DNA from 2 places in the Streptomyces sp. NPDC041940 genome. Region 2 is predicted to be linked to the other one. Evidence: riboswitches for the same ligand, from Rfam matches in the RefSeq annotation. Region 2 holds a riboswitch; the other holds the start of a gene.
What was found. Region 2 has a riboswitch for S-adenosylmethionine ahead of thrC (threonine synthase). Riboswitches for the same ligand answer to the same signal wherever they lie in the genome.
Positions count from the first base shown of each region.

Region 1: it holds a riboswitch for S-adenosylmethionine, as region 2 does, so the genes downstream of both, ACZ6I3_RS02805 (aminotransferase class V-fold PLP-dependent enzyme) here and thrC (threonine synthase) in region 2, are expected to answer to the same signal.

Region 1 covers NZ_JBVJBP010000001.1:653,971-661,379, reverse strand. The annotation lists gene ACZ6I3_RS02840 (C40 family peptidase) at 1-19, opposite strand, end outside; gene ACZ6I3_RS02835 (NYN domain-containing protein) at 267-1,616, opposite strand; gene ACZ6I3_RS02830 (hypothetical protein) at 1,653-1,892, opposite strand; gene ACZ6I3_RS02825 (rhomboid family intramembrane serine protease) at 2,052-2,804, shown strand; gene ACZ6I3_RS02820 (Lrp/AsnC family transcriptional regulator) at 2,801-3,082, shown strand; gene ACZ6I3_RS02815 (hypothetical protein) at 3,120-3,329, opposite strand; partial or broken gene ACZ6I3_RS02810 (glycerate kinase) at 3,298-3,561, shown strand; gene ACZ6I3_RS02805 (aminotransferase class V-fold PLP-dependent enzyme) at 3,516-4,883, opposite strand; SAM riboswitch class IV at 5,017-5,133, opposite strand; gene trpD (anthranilate phosphoribosyltransferase) at 5,208-6,272, opposite strand; gene qcrB (cytochrome bc1 complex cytochrome b subunit) at 6,398-7,409, opposite strand, start outside.
Region 2 covers NZ_JBVJBP010000004.1:204,883-212,291, reverse strand. The annotation lists gene ACZ6I3_RS10275 (ABC transporter substrate-binding protein) at 1-529, shown strand, start outside; gene ACZ6I3_RS10270 (DUF3263 domain-containing protein) at 565-810, shown strand; gene otsB (trehalose-phosphatase) at 894-1,721, opposite strand; gene ACZ6I3_RS10260 (alpha,alpha-trehalose-phosphate synthase (UDP-forming)) at 1,728-3,131, opposite strand; gene ACZ6I3_RS10255 (glucosyl-3-phosphoglycerate synthase) at 3,238-4,182, opposite strand; SAM riboswitch class I at 4,338-4,494, shown strand; gene thrC (threonine synthase) at 4,513-5,799, shown strand; gene ACZ6I3_RS10245 (MoaD/ThiS family protein) at 5,903-6,178, shown strand; gene ACZ6I3_RS10240 (cold-shock protein) at 6,627-6,830, shown strand; gene groL (chaperonin GroEL) at 7,396-7,409, shown strand, end outside.

The sequences.
Region 1 (7,409 bases), on a different contig from region 2:
GACGACGGTGGGACGCCACGGGTGAAAGCTCCTTCTGCCCCCTCCGCCGTCTCTCCCGATGAGTGATCACCCGAGCGGAGGTTTCGGAGCCCGACCCTAGTGACCTTCCTGTGATCAGTTCAAATCCTCAGATGAAAAATTGCGTCACAGTGAGCCAACTTTTCCCCTGGACTCACAGGCGGTGAGACTCACTTGACTTAACGTGGCCCACAGGTCTCATCAATTCGGGCATCACGCGCGGACGTTACGCATCGCCCGTACGGCGCCTAGGCGCGCGAAAGCCGCTTGAGGAGCATCGCCGAGGCCACGGGCCGGGCGCCGGCCCGGGCCACCCCGTCGGCGACCTCACGGTCGGTGGACGCGACGATGACCGGCCTTCCGGGTGGTTCGGCGCGCACGAGTTGACGGATGAGCTCGTCGGCGGTGACGCCCGGCTTCGAGAACAGCACCCGAACCCCGCGCGGCGGCGCCAGCAGGACCGGCGCGGCCAGTTCGGCGCCGTCGAAGACGCATGTCACCTCGGCACCGCTCTGCGCCGCCAGTTGCGAGAGCTGCCCCAGCAGCCTGAGGCGCTGCTTCTCCAGCGGCATCTGCGGATAGCCGGTCTTGGTGACGTTGTAGCCGTCGACGACCAGATGGGCCTGCGGCAGCGCCAGCAGCTGGTCGAGGACCTGCGGGTCGTCGTCGGAGAGCGCGCGGGCGGCGATGTCCTTCGGGGTCATCCGGCCCGGCTCGACGGCGTCCACGGTCTCGGCGGGTCGCACCGACACCGGCGGCAGGGCCAGTTCGCGCCGGAGACCCTGGGTGGCGTCCAGCAGGGTGTCCAGCAGCAGCCGCACCCGCATGTCCTCGACGCTGCGGCCTTCGCGGGCCGCCCGGCGCGTGGCCTCCAGGGCCGCCTCGGTCTCCCCCAGCCGGGCCTTGAGCCGCCGGGTCTCGCTCTCGGCGGCGGACACCTGGGCGTGCCCCTCGGCACGCAGGGCCTCCATCTCGCCGTGCGCCTTGCGCAGGGCGGCCTCGCCGCGCTTGACGTCACTCAGGGCGGCCCGGAGCTTGCGGTGCAGCGACTCGGACTCCCTCTTGGCCGAATCCAGCTCCGTGCGCAGCCGCTCGGTCTCGGCCCGGGTGTGGTCACGGGCCCGGGCCAGCTCGTCGCGCAGCCGCTCCAGCTCGGCCCGGCTCTCCTCCTCGGCGCGCTCGGCGTCGGCCCGCTGGGCCTCCTCGCCGGCGGCGGTCACCAGCTTCACCCAGTCGGTCGGCCGCAGTACGTAGGCCGCGGCCGCCACGTCGAGCGGGTCCGCGGCCGGGGGCGGGGAGCCTGAGTCGAGGGCGCCGGCCAGTTCCGGCTGGGCCTCTCTGAGCTTCTCCCCGATGCGCTGCCGGAAGAGCGGGTCGGTCTCCAGCGCCGAGGCCATGGCGCTGCCGGCGAACTTGGCCCTGCGGTTCGGGGCGAACCGGGCGTACTGCCTGAGCTGTGCGGGCAGCTCGCCGACCGTCAGCGCTCCGAAGCCGTCGGAGACGATCTGCACGACCTTGCGGCGCACGCCGTCGGGCAGCGGACGGTCGAGCACCTCGGCGGCGCCGTCGCCCGGCCCCCCGCCTGTGGTCTCCACCATCCGTCACACCCCAATGCCTGTGCGGGCCCGCTCCCCTCAGGAGCCGGCGCCCGGCCTGTCCACGAGTTCCACCTGGTCCACCGCGTTGCACCAGCGGCAGCGCACCGACTCGATGGTCTCACTGAGCACCTCGCGCTCCTCGACCTTCGCCTCTCCGGCAAGGTCGAGGTGGACGTACTCGACGACCTTCGACGAGCGGGTCACGTCGAAGCGCGTGAGGTTGCCGCAGAGGGTGCAGCGCCACCGCGTCTCGGCGGTCGGCAGGGGAACCGTCATCGTGGCCTGTTCTCTTTCCTTCTAGTGTCCGTGACGCCACCGGCTTCCCCGGTGCGTGTGGCTCGTAACCCTACGGCCTGCAAGGTCCTCGTCGCCTGCGTGTCCACGGCGGCGAGGCGGTCTGTGCGGTTGCGTCCGGTTACGTCATGCTCTGTAGCCATGATCAGCAAGTGGAGCGCGTCGATCGGCCGGGTGAGCGGATCGATCAGGGGCTCGTCGGCGCCGGTGACGTACGCACTGATCGCCCTGTGCTGCACGGTCTTCCTGGCCGGACCCGCCTCGGGCATCGGTCCGGCGTACGGCTCGGGCGACGATCTGCTCGCCGCGCAGCGGGCCTACTTCCGGCACTGGGGCGTGATTCCCGCAGAACTGTTCGAAGGATCCCCCGGGTCGGCCCTCACCCCGGCGACAGCGCTCTTCGTCCACGGCACCTGGGTGCACCTGCTCGGCAACATGCTCTTCCTCTACGTCTTCGGGGCGATGACCGAGGAACGGATGGGGCGGGTGCAGTTCACCCTGTTCTACCTCGGCTGCGGCTACCTGGCCCTGCTCGGGTACGCCGTCGCCAACGCGGACTCCGAGCAGCCCCTGGTCGGGGCCTCCGGGGCGATCTCGGCGGTCCTCGGCGCGTTCCTGTACCTGTTTCCCCGTGCCCGGGTGACCAGTCTCCTGCCGTTCCTCTTCTTCCTGCCGGTGCGCTTCCCGGCCTGGGTCGTGCTGCCGTTCTGGGCGGCACTGCAGTGGCTGGCCGCGGGACGGGCCTCGGACGGGCCCGGGGTGGCCTACCTCGCCCACCTGATCGGCTTCGGTCTGGGCTTCTGCTACGCCTCGGTCCGCTACGGCCGTCCCACCGGCCCCACTAGAGTGAAGACCGCCCCAGCTCCGGCCCCCGAGGGAGAGAACCAGCCGTGATCACCGCGATCGTCCTCATCAAGACCAGCGTGGACCGGATCCCCGAGATCGCGGAGTCGATCGCGGCGCTGGAGAGCGTCAGCGAGGTCTTCTCCGTCACCGGTACCTACGACCTCATCGCGATGGTCCGGGTGAAGCAGCACGAGGACCTCGCCGAGGTCATCCCCGGCCGGATCAGCAAGATCCCCGGCGTCGAGGGCACGGACACGCACGTGGCGTTCCGTACGTACTCGCAGCACGACCTGGAGGCCGCGTTCTCGATCGGGCTGGACAACTAGAGCGGGCCGGCTCGCCGGGCTCCGGATGAAGAGCTCTTCATCCGGGGTTCATCGTGCTCTGGCTGCTGCTCGTGATGGCGGTCGCGCTCGCCTCGGTGACCATGGCCACCCGTTCACCGACGCGAACCAGCTGCTGACGGTGTTCCTGGAACGGCAGTACCCCGACGCGGACGAGGAGGGCCGGGAACTGCCGTACGGAGGAGCCGCGTTGGCGCGCCCGGCCGGCCCGCGCCGACCTGGTCGTCACCGCCGAGGGCGCCCTGGACCACCAGACACCGCGCGGCAAGGTCCCGGCCGAGGTGGCCCGCCGGGCCAAGCCCCACGGCCGCCCTGTCCTGGCCCTGGCGGAGGCCCTGGCGCGGGCCTCCGAACTCCTCACGGACGCGACCGAACGCGCCCTGCGGATGATCCTGCCGGGCGCCCGGCTACCGGCTCACGCGGAGGTGTCCGGGACGCAACGGCCGTCCTCCGTGCGGTAGTTCCACCGCGCACCGTCCTGGACCAGCTCCTTGACCGCGCCGACGAACCGCTCGACGTGCTCGTCGGGCGTGCCCGCGCCGAAACTCACCCGGATGGCGTTGAGGGACTTCTCGCCGGGAGCCGCCTCCGGTGCGCCGCACTCGCCCTGGGTCTGCGGGTCGCTGCCCAGCAGGGTCCGCAGGAGCGGGTGCGCGCAGAACAGCCCGTCCCGCACCCCGATGCCGTACTCGGCGGAGAGGGCGGCGGCGAAGTGGGAGCTGTTCCAGCCCTCGACGACGAAGGAGATGACGCCGACGCGCGGGGCATCGTCGCCGAAGAGGGAGAGGATCCGGACCTCCGGCACCTCGGCGAGACCGGTACGCACCTTCTCGATCAGGTACTGCTCGCGCGCGACCAGGTTGTCGAACCCGGCCTCGGTGAGCGCCGCGCAGGCGGAGGCGATGGAGTAGGCGCCGATGACGTTCGGGGAGCCGGCCTCGTGCCGGGCGGCACTCTCGTGCCACTCCACGTCGACGCCGCCGTCCGTACGCCGCGCCACCTTCCGCGAGGCACCGCCGCCCGCGAGGTAGGGGTCCGCCGCACGCAGCCAGTCGGCCCGGCCGGCCAGGACGCCGGAGCCGAAGGGCGCGTACAGCTTGTGCCCGGAGAAGGCGACCCAGTCGACGTCGAGGTCCGCGACGGACACCGGGTGGTGCGGGGCCAGCTGGGCGGCGTCCAGCACGATCCGGGCGCCATGGGCGTGCGCGGCCGCCGCCAGCTCCCGTACGGGCCACAGCTCGCCGGTGACGTTCGAGGCGCCGGTGACGCAGACGAGGGCAGGCCCGTGCGGGTCGCGGTCGGCGAGGGCGCGCTCCAGGATCTCGACGGCCTGCCGCGGGCTGCTCGGGGCGTCCAGGTAGGTGACGTGGGCGTTCCGCCACGGCAGCAGGGAGGCGTGGTGCTCGGTCTCGAAGACGAAGACCTGGCAGCCGTCCGGGAGCGCGGCGGCGAGGAGGTTCAGGGAGTCGGTGGTGGACCGGGTGAACACCACCTGGTCGCCCTCCCGGCAGCCGAGGAACTCCGCGACGGTCCGCCGGGCGTTCTCGAAGAGGTCGGTCGACAGCTGGGACAGGTACCCGGCACCGCGGTGGACGCTGCCGTAGTACGGCGCGTAGGCGGCGACGTCGTCCCAGACACGCTGGAGCGCCGGGGCGCTGGCGGCGTAGTCGAGCGCGGCGTAGGTGACCTCGCCGCCGGTCACGAGCGGGACGGTGACATCCCGGCCGAGAACGGGCAGCGAGGCACAAACGGACGGGGCGGCGGCAGCGGTGGAGACAGACATGGCGGAACTCCCGTGAAGGCAGGTGGAATCCGCCCGCGAGCACGTACGGCTCAAGCGGGGGTGAAGGAAGAAGGGGGTGCGGAGGCGGGGCTCTGCGGCCCTATCGCATTCGCTGGTTCACGAGAAGCTCCTCGTCACGCGCTTGCCACAGACCTCGCTGCCTGCGGCCTGGTCTTCACCCGGGGCACCCCGCCACGGACGGAGGGTTGCCGGACAGTCGGCCGGGGCCTCATGACTGTCACTCATGACCTGATCAGGAACGTACGGGAAAAGATCGGCGTCCCGCAACCCGAGTCCGGATCGCGGGACGCCGTAGGGGATCAGCTACGCGTTGCTCGCGGCCACCCAGCGCTCCAGGGTCCGCTTCGCCGCCCCCGAGTCGATCGACTCCGCCGCTTTCGCCATCCCGGCACGGACCTGGTCGGCCAGGGGCGCCGCCGTCGGCTCCAGGGCCACCAGCGCCGCCGCCGAGTTCAGCACCACGGCGTCCCGCACCGGCCCGGTCTCTCCCTCCAGCAGCCGTCGCGCGACCTCCGCGTTGTAGGAGGCGTCCGCGCCGCGCAGGGCCTCCACGGGGACCAGTTCGAGGCCCACGTCACGCGGGTCGAAGGGCTCCTCGGTGACCGTGCCGTCCCGGACGATCCACACCCGGGAGGTGGCCGTGGTGGTCAGCTCGTCCAGGCCGTCGTCGCCCCGGAAGACCAGGGACGAGTTGCCGCGCTCGGCGAAGACGCCCGCGACGATCGGCGCCATGCGCGGGTCCGCCACACCGACGGCCTGGGACCGCACCCGGGCCGGGTTGGTCAGCGGGCCGAGCGCGTTGAACACCGTACGGATGCCCAGCTGGCCGCGTGCCGCGCCCGCGTGGCGCAGGGCCGGGTGGAACTTCACCGCGAAGCAGAAGGTGATCCCGGCCTCCTCGGCGACCTCTGCGACCCGGTGCAGCGGCAGCTCCAGATTGACCCCGAGCTTCTCCAGCACGTCGGAGGCCCCGGACGCCGAGGACGCGGCCCGGTTGCCGTGCTTGACGACCTTGGCGCCCGTGCCGGCGACGACGATCGAGGACATCGTGGAGATGTTGACCGTCTTGGCGCCGTCACCGCCCGTGCCGACGATGTCGACCGTCGCCCCGGGTACCTCGATCACGTTGGCGTGCGCGTACATCGTCCGGACGAGGCCGTTGATCTCCTCGACGGTCTCGCCCTTGGCCCGCAGGGCCACCACGAAGCCCGCGATCTGCGCCTCGGTCGCCTCGCCGCGCATGATCAGGTCCATCGCCCAGGCGGTGTCGTCCGCGCTCAGGTGCCTGCCGTCCAGCAGGCCGTTCAGCAGGGCGGGCCAGGAGCGGCCCGCCGCGGTGTCGCCTCCAGCGGGGGTCACAGCGCTCATCAGCCGCTCCTGGGTCCTCGTACGTCACGTAAAAGCAGTGGTCCCACCCTATCCAGCCCCGGGCACCACGAAGGGCCCCGTCCGAACACCGGACGAGGCCCTTCTGTGGCGTGGCGAAACAGCGATCAGTGGTGGCCGTGGCCGCTCGTGATCTCCCGGTACTCCTCGGCGGTGGGCTTGGGGATCTGGGCGCCCTCACCGAAGTAGGAGTCGCTGAGCTTGGCGCGCAGCTTCTCGGAGCCCTTCACCTTGCGCTCGACACCGTTCTCGTCGGTCGTCGGACCGATCTCGGCCGGCTGGTACTGCTCGTGCGCGGTGAGCGTGTACATCTGCTCCTGGCTGAGCGGCTCGTGCACCTCGATGAACTCACCGTGCGGCAGGCGCTTGATGATGCCCGACTCGCGGCCGTGCAGCACCTTCTCCTTGTCCCGGCGCTGCAGGCCGAGGCAGATGCGCTTGGTGACGATGAACGCGAGGACCGGTCCCAGGAAGAACCCGATCCGGACGAACCAGGTGACCGCGTTGATCGACAGATGGAAGTGCGTGGCGACGATGTCGTTGCCACCGCCGATCAGCATGATGATGTAGCCGGTGACCCACGCGACACCGACACCGGTGCGGGTCGGGGCGTTGCGCGGCCGGTCCAGGATGTGGTGCTCGCGCTTGTCCCCGGTGACCCACGACTCGATGAACGGGTAGAGGGCGATGATCCCGAGGAAGACACCGAAGAGCACCAGCGGGATGAACACGCCCAGGACGAGCGTGTGGCCCCAGAAGTTGACCTCCCAGCCCGGCATCGCGCGGATCAGACCCTCGGCGAAGCCCATGTACCAGTCGGGCTGGGCACCGGTCGACACCTGGTCGGGACGGTAGGGGCCCAGGACCCAGATCGGGTTGATCGTCGCGATGCCGGCGAGGGCCGCGATGACACCGAAGACCAGGAAGAAGAAGCCTCCGGCCTTGGCCATGTAGACCGGCAGCAGCGGCATGCCGACGACGTTCTTGTTGGTCCGGCCGGGACCCGCGAACTGGGTGTGCTTGTGGTAGAAGACCAGGATCAGGTGGCCGACCACGAGCCCGAGCATGATGCCCGGCAGCAGCAGGATGTGGATCGAGTAGAACCGGGCGACGAAGTCG
Region 2 (7,409 bases):
GGTAGCGCCCGGGGAGCTCAACCGGGCCGACGCGTACGCCGCCTTCGCCAAGGGCGAGGTCGGCATGGTCAACGGGCACCCGTCGCTGATGAACATCGCCGCCAAGAAGGGCGTCAAGTACGGCATGGTGCCGACGCCGGGCAAGGAGGGCACGAGCAAGTCCACGCTCGGTGTCGCCGACTGGATGACGGCCTTCCGCAAGAACGGCAACCGCGACCAGGTCGGCGACTTCCTCGACTTCGTCTACAGCGAGAAGAACGTGCTGGCCTTCTCCCGCGAGTACGACCTGCTGCCGGTCACCACCTCCGCGTCCGGGGCCATGTCCGTCTCGGACCAGGACCGGCACCTCAGGCCGTTCCTGGAGGAACTGCTGACCTCCGAGCTCTACCCGGTCGGCAAGACCTCCTGGGCCGACGTCAGCGCCGAGATCAAGCAGCGGATCGGCAAGGCCGTCGCGCCCGGCGGCAGCCCCTCGGCCGTCCTGGGCCAGCTCCAGGCGGAGGCGTCCCGGGCGGAGAACGCGGAGTAGTCCGGCTGTCGGTGGCGGGCGTTACGGTGCCTGGTATGGACGAGGATTCAGGCGAGCAGGGGCTCGGGCGCCGGGAGCGGGACGTCCTCGCGCTCGAACGCCGGAGCTTTGCCGGGCCCGGTGCGAAGGAACGGGCCGTGCGGGAGGAGCTGGGGCTCGCGCCCGTGCGTTACTTCCAGCTTCTCAACGCGCTGTTGGACGACCCTCGGGCGCTCGCTCATGATCCGGTGACGGTGAATCGGCTGCGGCGGATACGGGAGAGGCGGCGGGCGGAGCGCTGAGGGCCGTGGGGCTGATCGGCCGTCGCGGGGTGCGGGTGAGTGGGGGCTGGTCGCGCAGTTCCCCGCGCCCCTTTTAGGGCGCTTCAGCTGAGCTGGGTCGCCAGTGCCGTCAGTAGGTTCACTACTCCCTCCGGGCCGTTCACCACCAGGTCCGCTCGCTCCCGGAGTTCCGTCACCTCGTCGCTGCCGCTGCACACCAGCAGGCCCGGGGTGCCGGTCGCGCGGAGGCGGTCGACGGCGGAGTAGGCGGGCAGGTCGCCCAGGTCGTCGCCGCCGTAGAGGACGGAACCGGCGCCGATCTCCTGGGCGAACTCGGTCAGGGCGACGCCCTTGTCCATGCCGGGCGGGCGCAGTTCGAGGACCAGGCGGCCGGGCTCGACGATCAGGCCGTGCCGGGTCGCCAGGGCGGTGAGCGGCTCGCGCAGGGCCTCGAAGGCGGCCTGCGGGTCGGCGGCCCGGCGGGTGTGCACGGCCACGGCCCGGCCTTTCTCCTCGACCCAGGTGCCGCTCCCTTCGAGCAGCCCGGGCAACTCGGCGCGGACCGCCTCGACGCCGGGGTGCGGTTCGGGCGCGGTGACCTTGCCGCTGCGGGCGTCCCACCGCTCGGCGCCGTAGTGCCCGAGGACGACGAGGTGTTCGAGACCGGGTACGTCCGCGAAGCCGCCGTTGCGGACCGCGACCTCGGCCGGACGGCCGGTGATCACCGCGACGGCGGCCACCTTCGGCGCGAGCGCCGCCAGCGCCCCCAGCGCCTCCGGATGGGCCCTGGCCAGCTCCGGATCGGCCACGATCGGCGCGAGCGTCCCGTCGAAGTCCAGGCCGATCAGCGCCTCGGAGGGCCGCGCGAGGAGGGCGTCGAGACCCTCCTGCCCGGCCTTGGTGACGGGTGTCGGCAGCGCCTCCTGGCTCATCACCGCTCAGCCCCTCAGCGCGTCGAGCTGGTCCACGAACCACTGCGCCGGCGGCAGTGCGGTCGCCGCCGCTGCCAGGCGTTTGGCGCGCTCGGCGCGTTCCTCCGGGCGCATCGAGAGCGCCTCGTGCAGGGCCGCCGCCGTGCCGGTCACGTCGTACGGGTTCACCGTGATCGCGTCCTCGCCCAGCTCCTCGTACGCCCCGGCCTCCCGCGACAGCACCAGCGCGCAGCCCGCGTCGGAGACGACCGGGACCTCCTTGGCGACGAGGTTCATGCCGTCGCGGATGGGGTTGACGAGCGCGACGTCGGCCAGCCGGTACGCGGCCAGGGAGCGCGCGAAGTCGTCCTTGACGTGCAGGACGACCGGCGTCCAGTCCGGTGTCCCGTACGCGGCGTTGATCTCGTCCGCCAGCCGCTGCACCTCGGCCGTGTAGTCCCGGTACACCGCGAGGTCCTGCCGTGAGGGGTACGCGAAGGCGACGTGCACGACGCGCTCGCGCCACTCGGGGTGGTCGTCGAGCAGCTGCCGGTACGCCAGCAGACCGCGCACGATGTTCTTCGACAGCTCGGTGCGGTCGACCCGGACGATGGTGCGGCGGGCGCCGCCGTCCGGAGCCGGGCCGATCTCCTCCCGCAGTGCGGACATCCGCTCCTGGACGTCCTTCTCGTGCGACCGCTGCCGCAGGAAGTCCGCGTCGGCCCCCAGCCCGTGCACCCCGACCCGCGTGCCCCCGAGCCCGCCGCCGAACCGCTCGGCGCATTCGACGAACGCGTCCGCCCAGCGCCGGGTGAGAAAGCCCAGCCGGTCCGCGCCCAGCATGCCGCGCAGCACCTGCCCGGCCACGTCGTCCGGCAGCATCCGGAAGTACTCGGGCGGCGCCCACGGCGTGTGCGAGAAGTGCCCGATCCTCAGGTCCGGCCGCAGCTCGCGGAGCATGCCCGGCACCAGCGTCAGGTGGTAGTCCTGCACGACCACCGCCGCACCCTCGGCCGCCTCCTCCGCCAGCGCCTGCGCGAACGCCCGGTTGTACGTCTCGTACGACGCCCACCGCCGCCGGAACTCCGCGTCGAAGACCGGCTCCAGCGGGGTCTGGTACAGCATGTGGTGGACGAACCACAGCACCGAGTTGGCGACGCCGTTGTACGCGTCGGCGTGCACGTCGGCCGGGATGTCCAGCATCCGCACGCCGTCCTCGCCGACACCCCGCCGGACGGCCTCGCGGTCGCCGTCGGACAGCGCCGAGCAGACCCACAGCGCGTCCGCGTCCGAGCCGATCGCGGAGAGCCCCGAGACCAGTCCGCCGCCGCCCCGTTTGGCGTTCAGCGAACCGTCCTCGCCCACCGCGTACGAGACCGGGCCGCGGTTGGAGGCCACCAGCACCCGTGCAGCACCGTACGTAGAAGCCATAGCCCTCAACCTAGCCCGGCCCGGAAACGCTCAAACGTACGGACCTGGCAGCCCCCTGACCCGCACGGCCGAAAACAGCCCCGGTCAGGCCACTGCCAGGCCACGGTCAGGCCGCCTTCCGTGCCTGGTACTCGGCGATCTCCACCATCGGCGGACGCTCCTCGGTGTCCACGGAGTACGTCCGCGGCTCGAAGCCGTCCCCGCCCCGCTCGAACTGCGTCAGGGACGGCCGGATCAGATGCCCGCGGGCCAGCCGCAGCTGAGCCGTGCGGTAGATCGCGGCGGCCATCCGGCCCAGCGCCTGACCGTCCTGGTGCCGGTGCTTGCGCACCCCGACGTCGACCTGGGCGAGGGCGTCCAGGCCCGCCAGGTGCAGGGCGTCGACCAGCATGCCCAGCTCGACGCCGTAGCCGACGGGGAACGGCAGCTGCTCCAGCAGCGAGCGGCGGGCCGCGTACTCGCCGCCGAGCGGCTGCACGAAGCCGGCCAGCTGCGGCCAGTGCATGTTGAGCAGCGGCCTGGCCATCAGCTCGGTGACCCGGCCGCCCTGCCCGGCGGCGGCGCCGAGCGGACGGTCGTACATGGCCTTCACCAGGTCCACGCCCGGCTCGGTGAGCAGCGGGCCCACGATCCCGGAGACGAAGTCGGACGAGAAGTCCCGCAGGTCCGCGTCGACGAAGCAGACGATGTCCCCGCGAGTGGCGAGCAGCGAGCGCCACAGCACCTCGCCCTTGCCGGGCACCGCGGGCAGCCGCGGGAGTATCGCGTCCCGGTGCACCACCGTCGCGCCCGCCGCCGCGGCCACCTCCGACGTACGGTCCGTCGAGCCCGAGTCCACGACGACCAGCTCGTCGACGAGCGGCACCTGCCGCATCAGGTCGTGGCGGATCACGGCGGCGATGTCGCCGACCGTCTCCTCCTCGTTGAGCGCGGGCAGCACGACACTGACCGTCTGGCCCGTGCGCTGCTTGGCGGCGAGTATCTGGTGGAGGGGGCGATCGGTCGCGGACCAGGAACGGGTGCTCAGCCAGCGCTCGACTTCTTCCAGCACCGTGGCGGCTCCTCTGCGTACTCTCGGCGGGACGGACCGTGAGCCATCTCGCGGTTCGGACGACTATCTCAACTGTCCTGGTCGTCGGTTACAGTCTTGAACAACGCGGGTGACCATCGCATGTCCGGGGTCAACCCACGTCGACAACCGAATACAGCTCATCCAGAGGGACTGAGGGAAACGGCCCGTTGAAGTCCCGGCAACCCTCCAGTCGGTTCTCGTAGGTCACTGTCGACCACACGCGCGAGGCTCCCGGCTCGGGAAGGTGCCAAATCCGTCTCACGGCGAGATGCGTCGTGAGGAAGATGAGGAGAAAGGGCCTCGCCTCACATGGCTGCGCAGACTGTTGCAAGCACCACCGAATCCACCGTAGACCTCGGCCCCGCCGCCGCCCTGAGCTGCCGCGAGTGCGGTCACCGCGTCCCCCTCGGACCGGTCTTCGCGTGCCAGGAGTGTTTCGGCCCGCTGGAGATCGCCTACGACTTCTCGGCCTACGACGCCGAAGAGCTCCGCAAGCGCATCGAAGCGGGCCCCGCGAACATCTGGCGCTACGCCCCGCTGCTGCCGGTCCCGGCCGACGTCGCGGACAAGCCGAACATCAACCCCGGCTGGACCAAGCTCGTCAAGGCCGACAACCTGGCCCGTGAGCTCGGCGTCGACGCCGGTAAGCTCTTCGTCAAGGACGACTCCGGCAACCCGACGCACTCCTTCAAGGACCGTGTCGTCGCCCAGGCCCTGGAGGCCGCCCGCGCCTTCGGCTTCACCACCCTGTCCTGCTCCTCCACCGGCAACCTCGCCGGTGCGGTCGGTGCCGCCGCGGCCCGCGCCGGCTTCCGCTCCTGCGTGTTCATCCCGCACGACCTGGAGCAGGGCAAGGTCGTCATGGCCGCGATCTACGGCGGCGAGCTCGTCGGCATCGAGGGCAACTACGACGACGTGAACCGTTTCTGCTCCGAGCTGATCGGCGACCCGGCCGGCGAGGGCTGGGGCTTCGTCAACGTCAACCTGCGGCCGTACTACGCCGAGGGCTCCAAGACGCTGGCGTACGAGATCTGCGAGCAGCTCGGCTGGCAGCTGCCGGACCAGCTGGTCGTGCCGATCGCCTCCGGCTCGCAGCTCACGAAGATCGACAAGGGGCTGCAGGAGCTGATCAAGCTCGGTCTGGTCGAGGACAAGCCGTACAAGATCTTCGGCGCGCAGGCCGAGGGCTGCTCGCCGGTGTCGACGGCGTACAAGGCCGGGCACGACGTCGTACGGCCCCAGAAGCCGGACACCATCGCCAAGTCGCTGGCGATCGGGAACCCGGCGGACGGGCCGTACGTGCTGGACATCGCGCGGCGTACGGGCGGTGCGGTGGAGGACGTGAACGACGAGCAGGTCGTCGAGGCGATCAAGCTGCTCGCGCGGACCGAGGGTGTGTTCGCGGAGACCGCCGGTGGGGTGACGGTGGGGGTGGCGAAGAAGCTGCTGGAGAACGGGCTTCTCGACCCTGCCAAGACCACGGTGGTCCTGAACACGGGGGATGGTCTCAAGACGCTGGACGCGGTGGCCGGGACCGGGCTGACCGCGACCATCCGGCCCAACCTGGACTCGTTCCGGGACGCCGGGCTCGTCTGAACCGTTGTTCGCTGCGGGCCGGTGGGGGCTGGTCGCGCAGTTCCCCGCGCCCCTTGGGACGCGGCCCAGCTGTAGCTCAATCGAAACCGGAGGTCATATTCCGATGAGCGTCAACGTTCGCATCCCCACCATCCTGCGTACCTACACCGGCGGGCAGGCCGAGGTCGCCGCCGAGGGCGGGAACCTCGGTGAGGTCATCGCCGATCTGGAGAAGAACCACACCGGGATCGCCGCCCGGGTGCTGGACGACCAGGGCAAGCTGCGCCGGTTCGTCAACGTGTACGTGAATGACGACGACGTGCGGTTCGAGCAGGGTCTTGAGACGGCCACGCCGGACGGTGCCGGTGTGTCGATCATTCCGGCTGTGGCCGGCGGCTGAACCGGTCGACCGGCTTGATTATTACCATCGGTAACGGCCGTCACTGAGTGTTCATTGAATTGCCCCCTCCGTGAGAGAAGCGGAGGGGGCAATTCTGTGTGGTTGAGCGCGGTACAGTTGGGGAACGCGATCCCGATCCCCTGATCGGGCACCCTGAATTCCTGCCTCGCGCCCGACAAGATGTAGCCAAAGTGTGCGCGTCTTTCGCCGCTTTTGTTCCCTTTGCGTGGCCCGACTTGCCCTGAAGTCGCACGAATTCTCCCCACATTCCGGATCCCGCGCGTCCAGAATTCTCGTCCGATTGACCTGTTGCAGAGGGCAGTTGGACAGATACATTCGGCCGCGGTCGACGCGTTCCGGCGCACGCCCCCAATCCGTGGGGGGTGAGGTCTGACCCGGATCCGCGAAGTGCGGGTCTGTGCAAGGGCCAGTAATAGGGGAGTTAGGCATGGCTCAGGGCACCGTCAAGTGGTTCAACGCGGAGAAGGGGTACGGCTTCATCGCGGTCGACGGTGGTGCGGATGTTTTCGTCCACTACAGCGCGATTCAGATGGACGGCTACCGCACCCTTGAAGAGGGTCAGCGGGTCGAGTTCGAGATCTCGCAGGGCCAGAAGGGTCCACAGGCCGACATGGTTCGCGTCGCTGCCTGAACGCGCGACCACGACAAACCGCAAGCGGCAGGTCTTCTCTGAAGGGCCCGTACCCCCCGGGGTGCGGGCCCTTCGGTCTGTCCGGCGGTCTGTCCGGTGGTCGGGCCGGCGGTCGGGCCGGGGTGACGGACGCGCCGGGGAGAGCGCTCGTCGGAGTCCGCCGCGCCCGAAGGCGCCCCGAAGTCCTGCCCGGTGCGGGGGCGGTGGGCTCACGCCCGGACTCGTTCGCGTCGGCCGCCCGCTTGTCGTCGCCGGGCGTGGGGCCAGCCACTTCCCGGCCTCGGCCGCTGCGTCGTGGCGTTGTCCGCGGCCCGTGGCCGAGCCCGGCGCACCCTGTTCGCCGGGGGCTGAGAGTGCCTCCGCATCCCGAGAGGCGCTTGCACTCGCCTAGGCCGAGTGCTAATCATTGCGTTAGCACTCTGAAGGTGAGAGTGACAACGTAAGGACCGGGTCGGTGAGGCCCGCAGGCCGGGTGGGGAAGGAACCACGAGGCTGGCGAGCCGTCCGTCGCGGGCGCGGGCGCGGTCCGAAGTAATCACCCCCAGTCCTGGAGGGACCACTTCACATGGCCAAGATCAT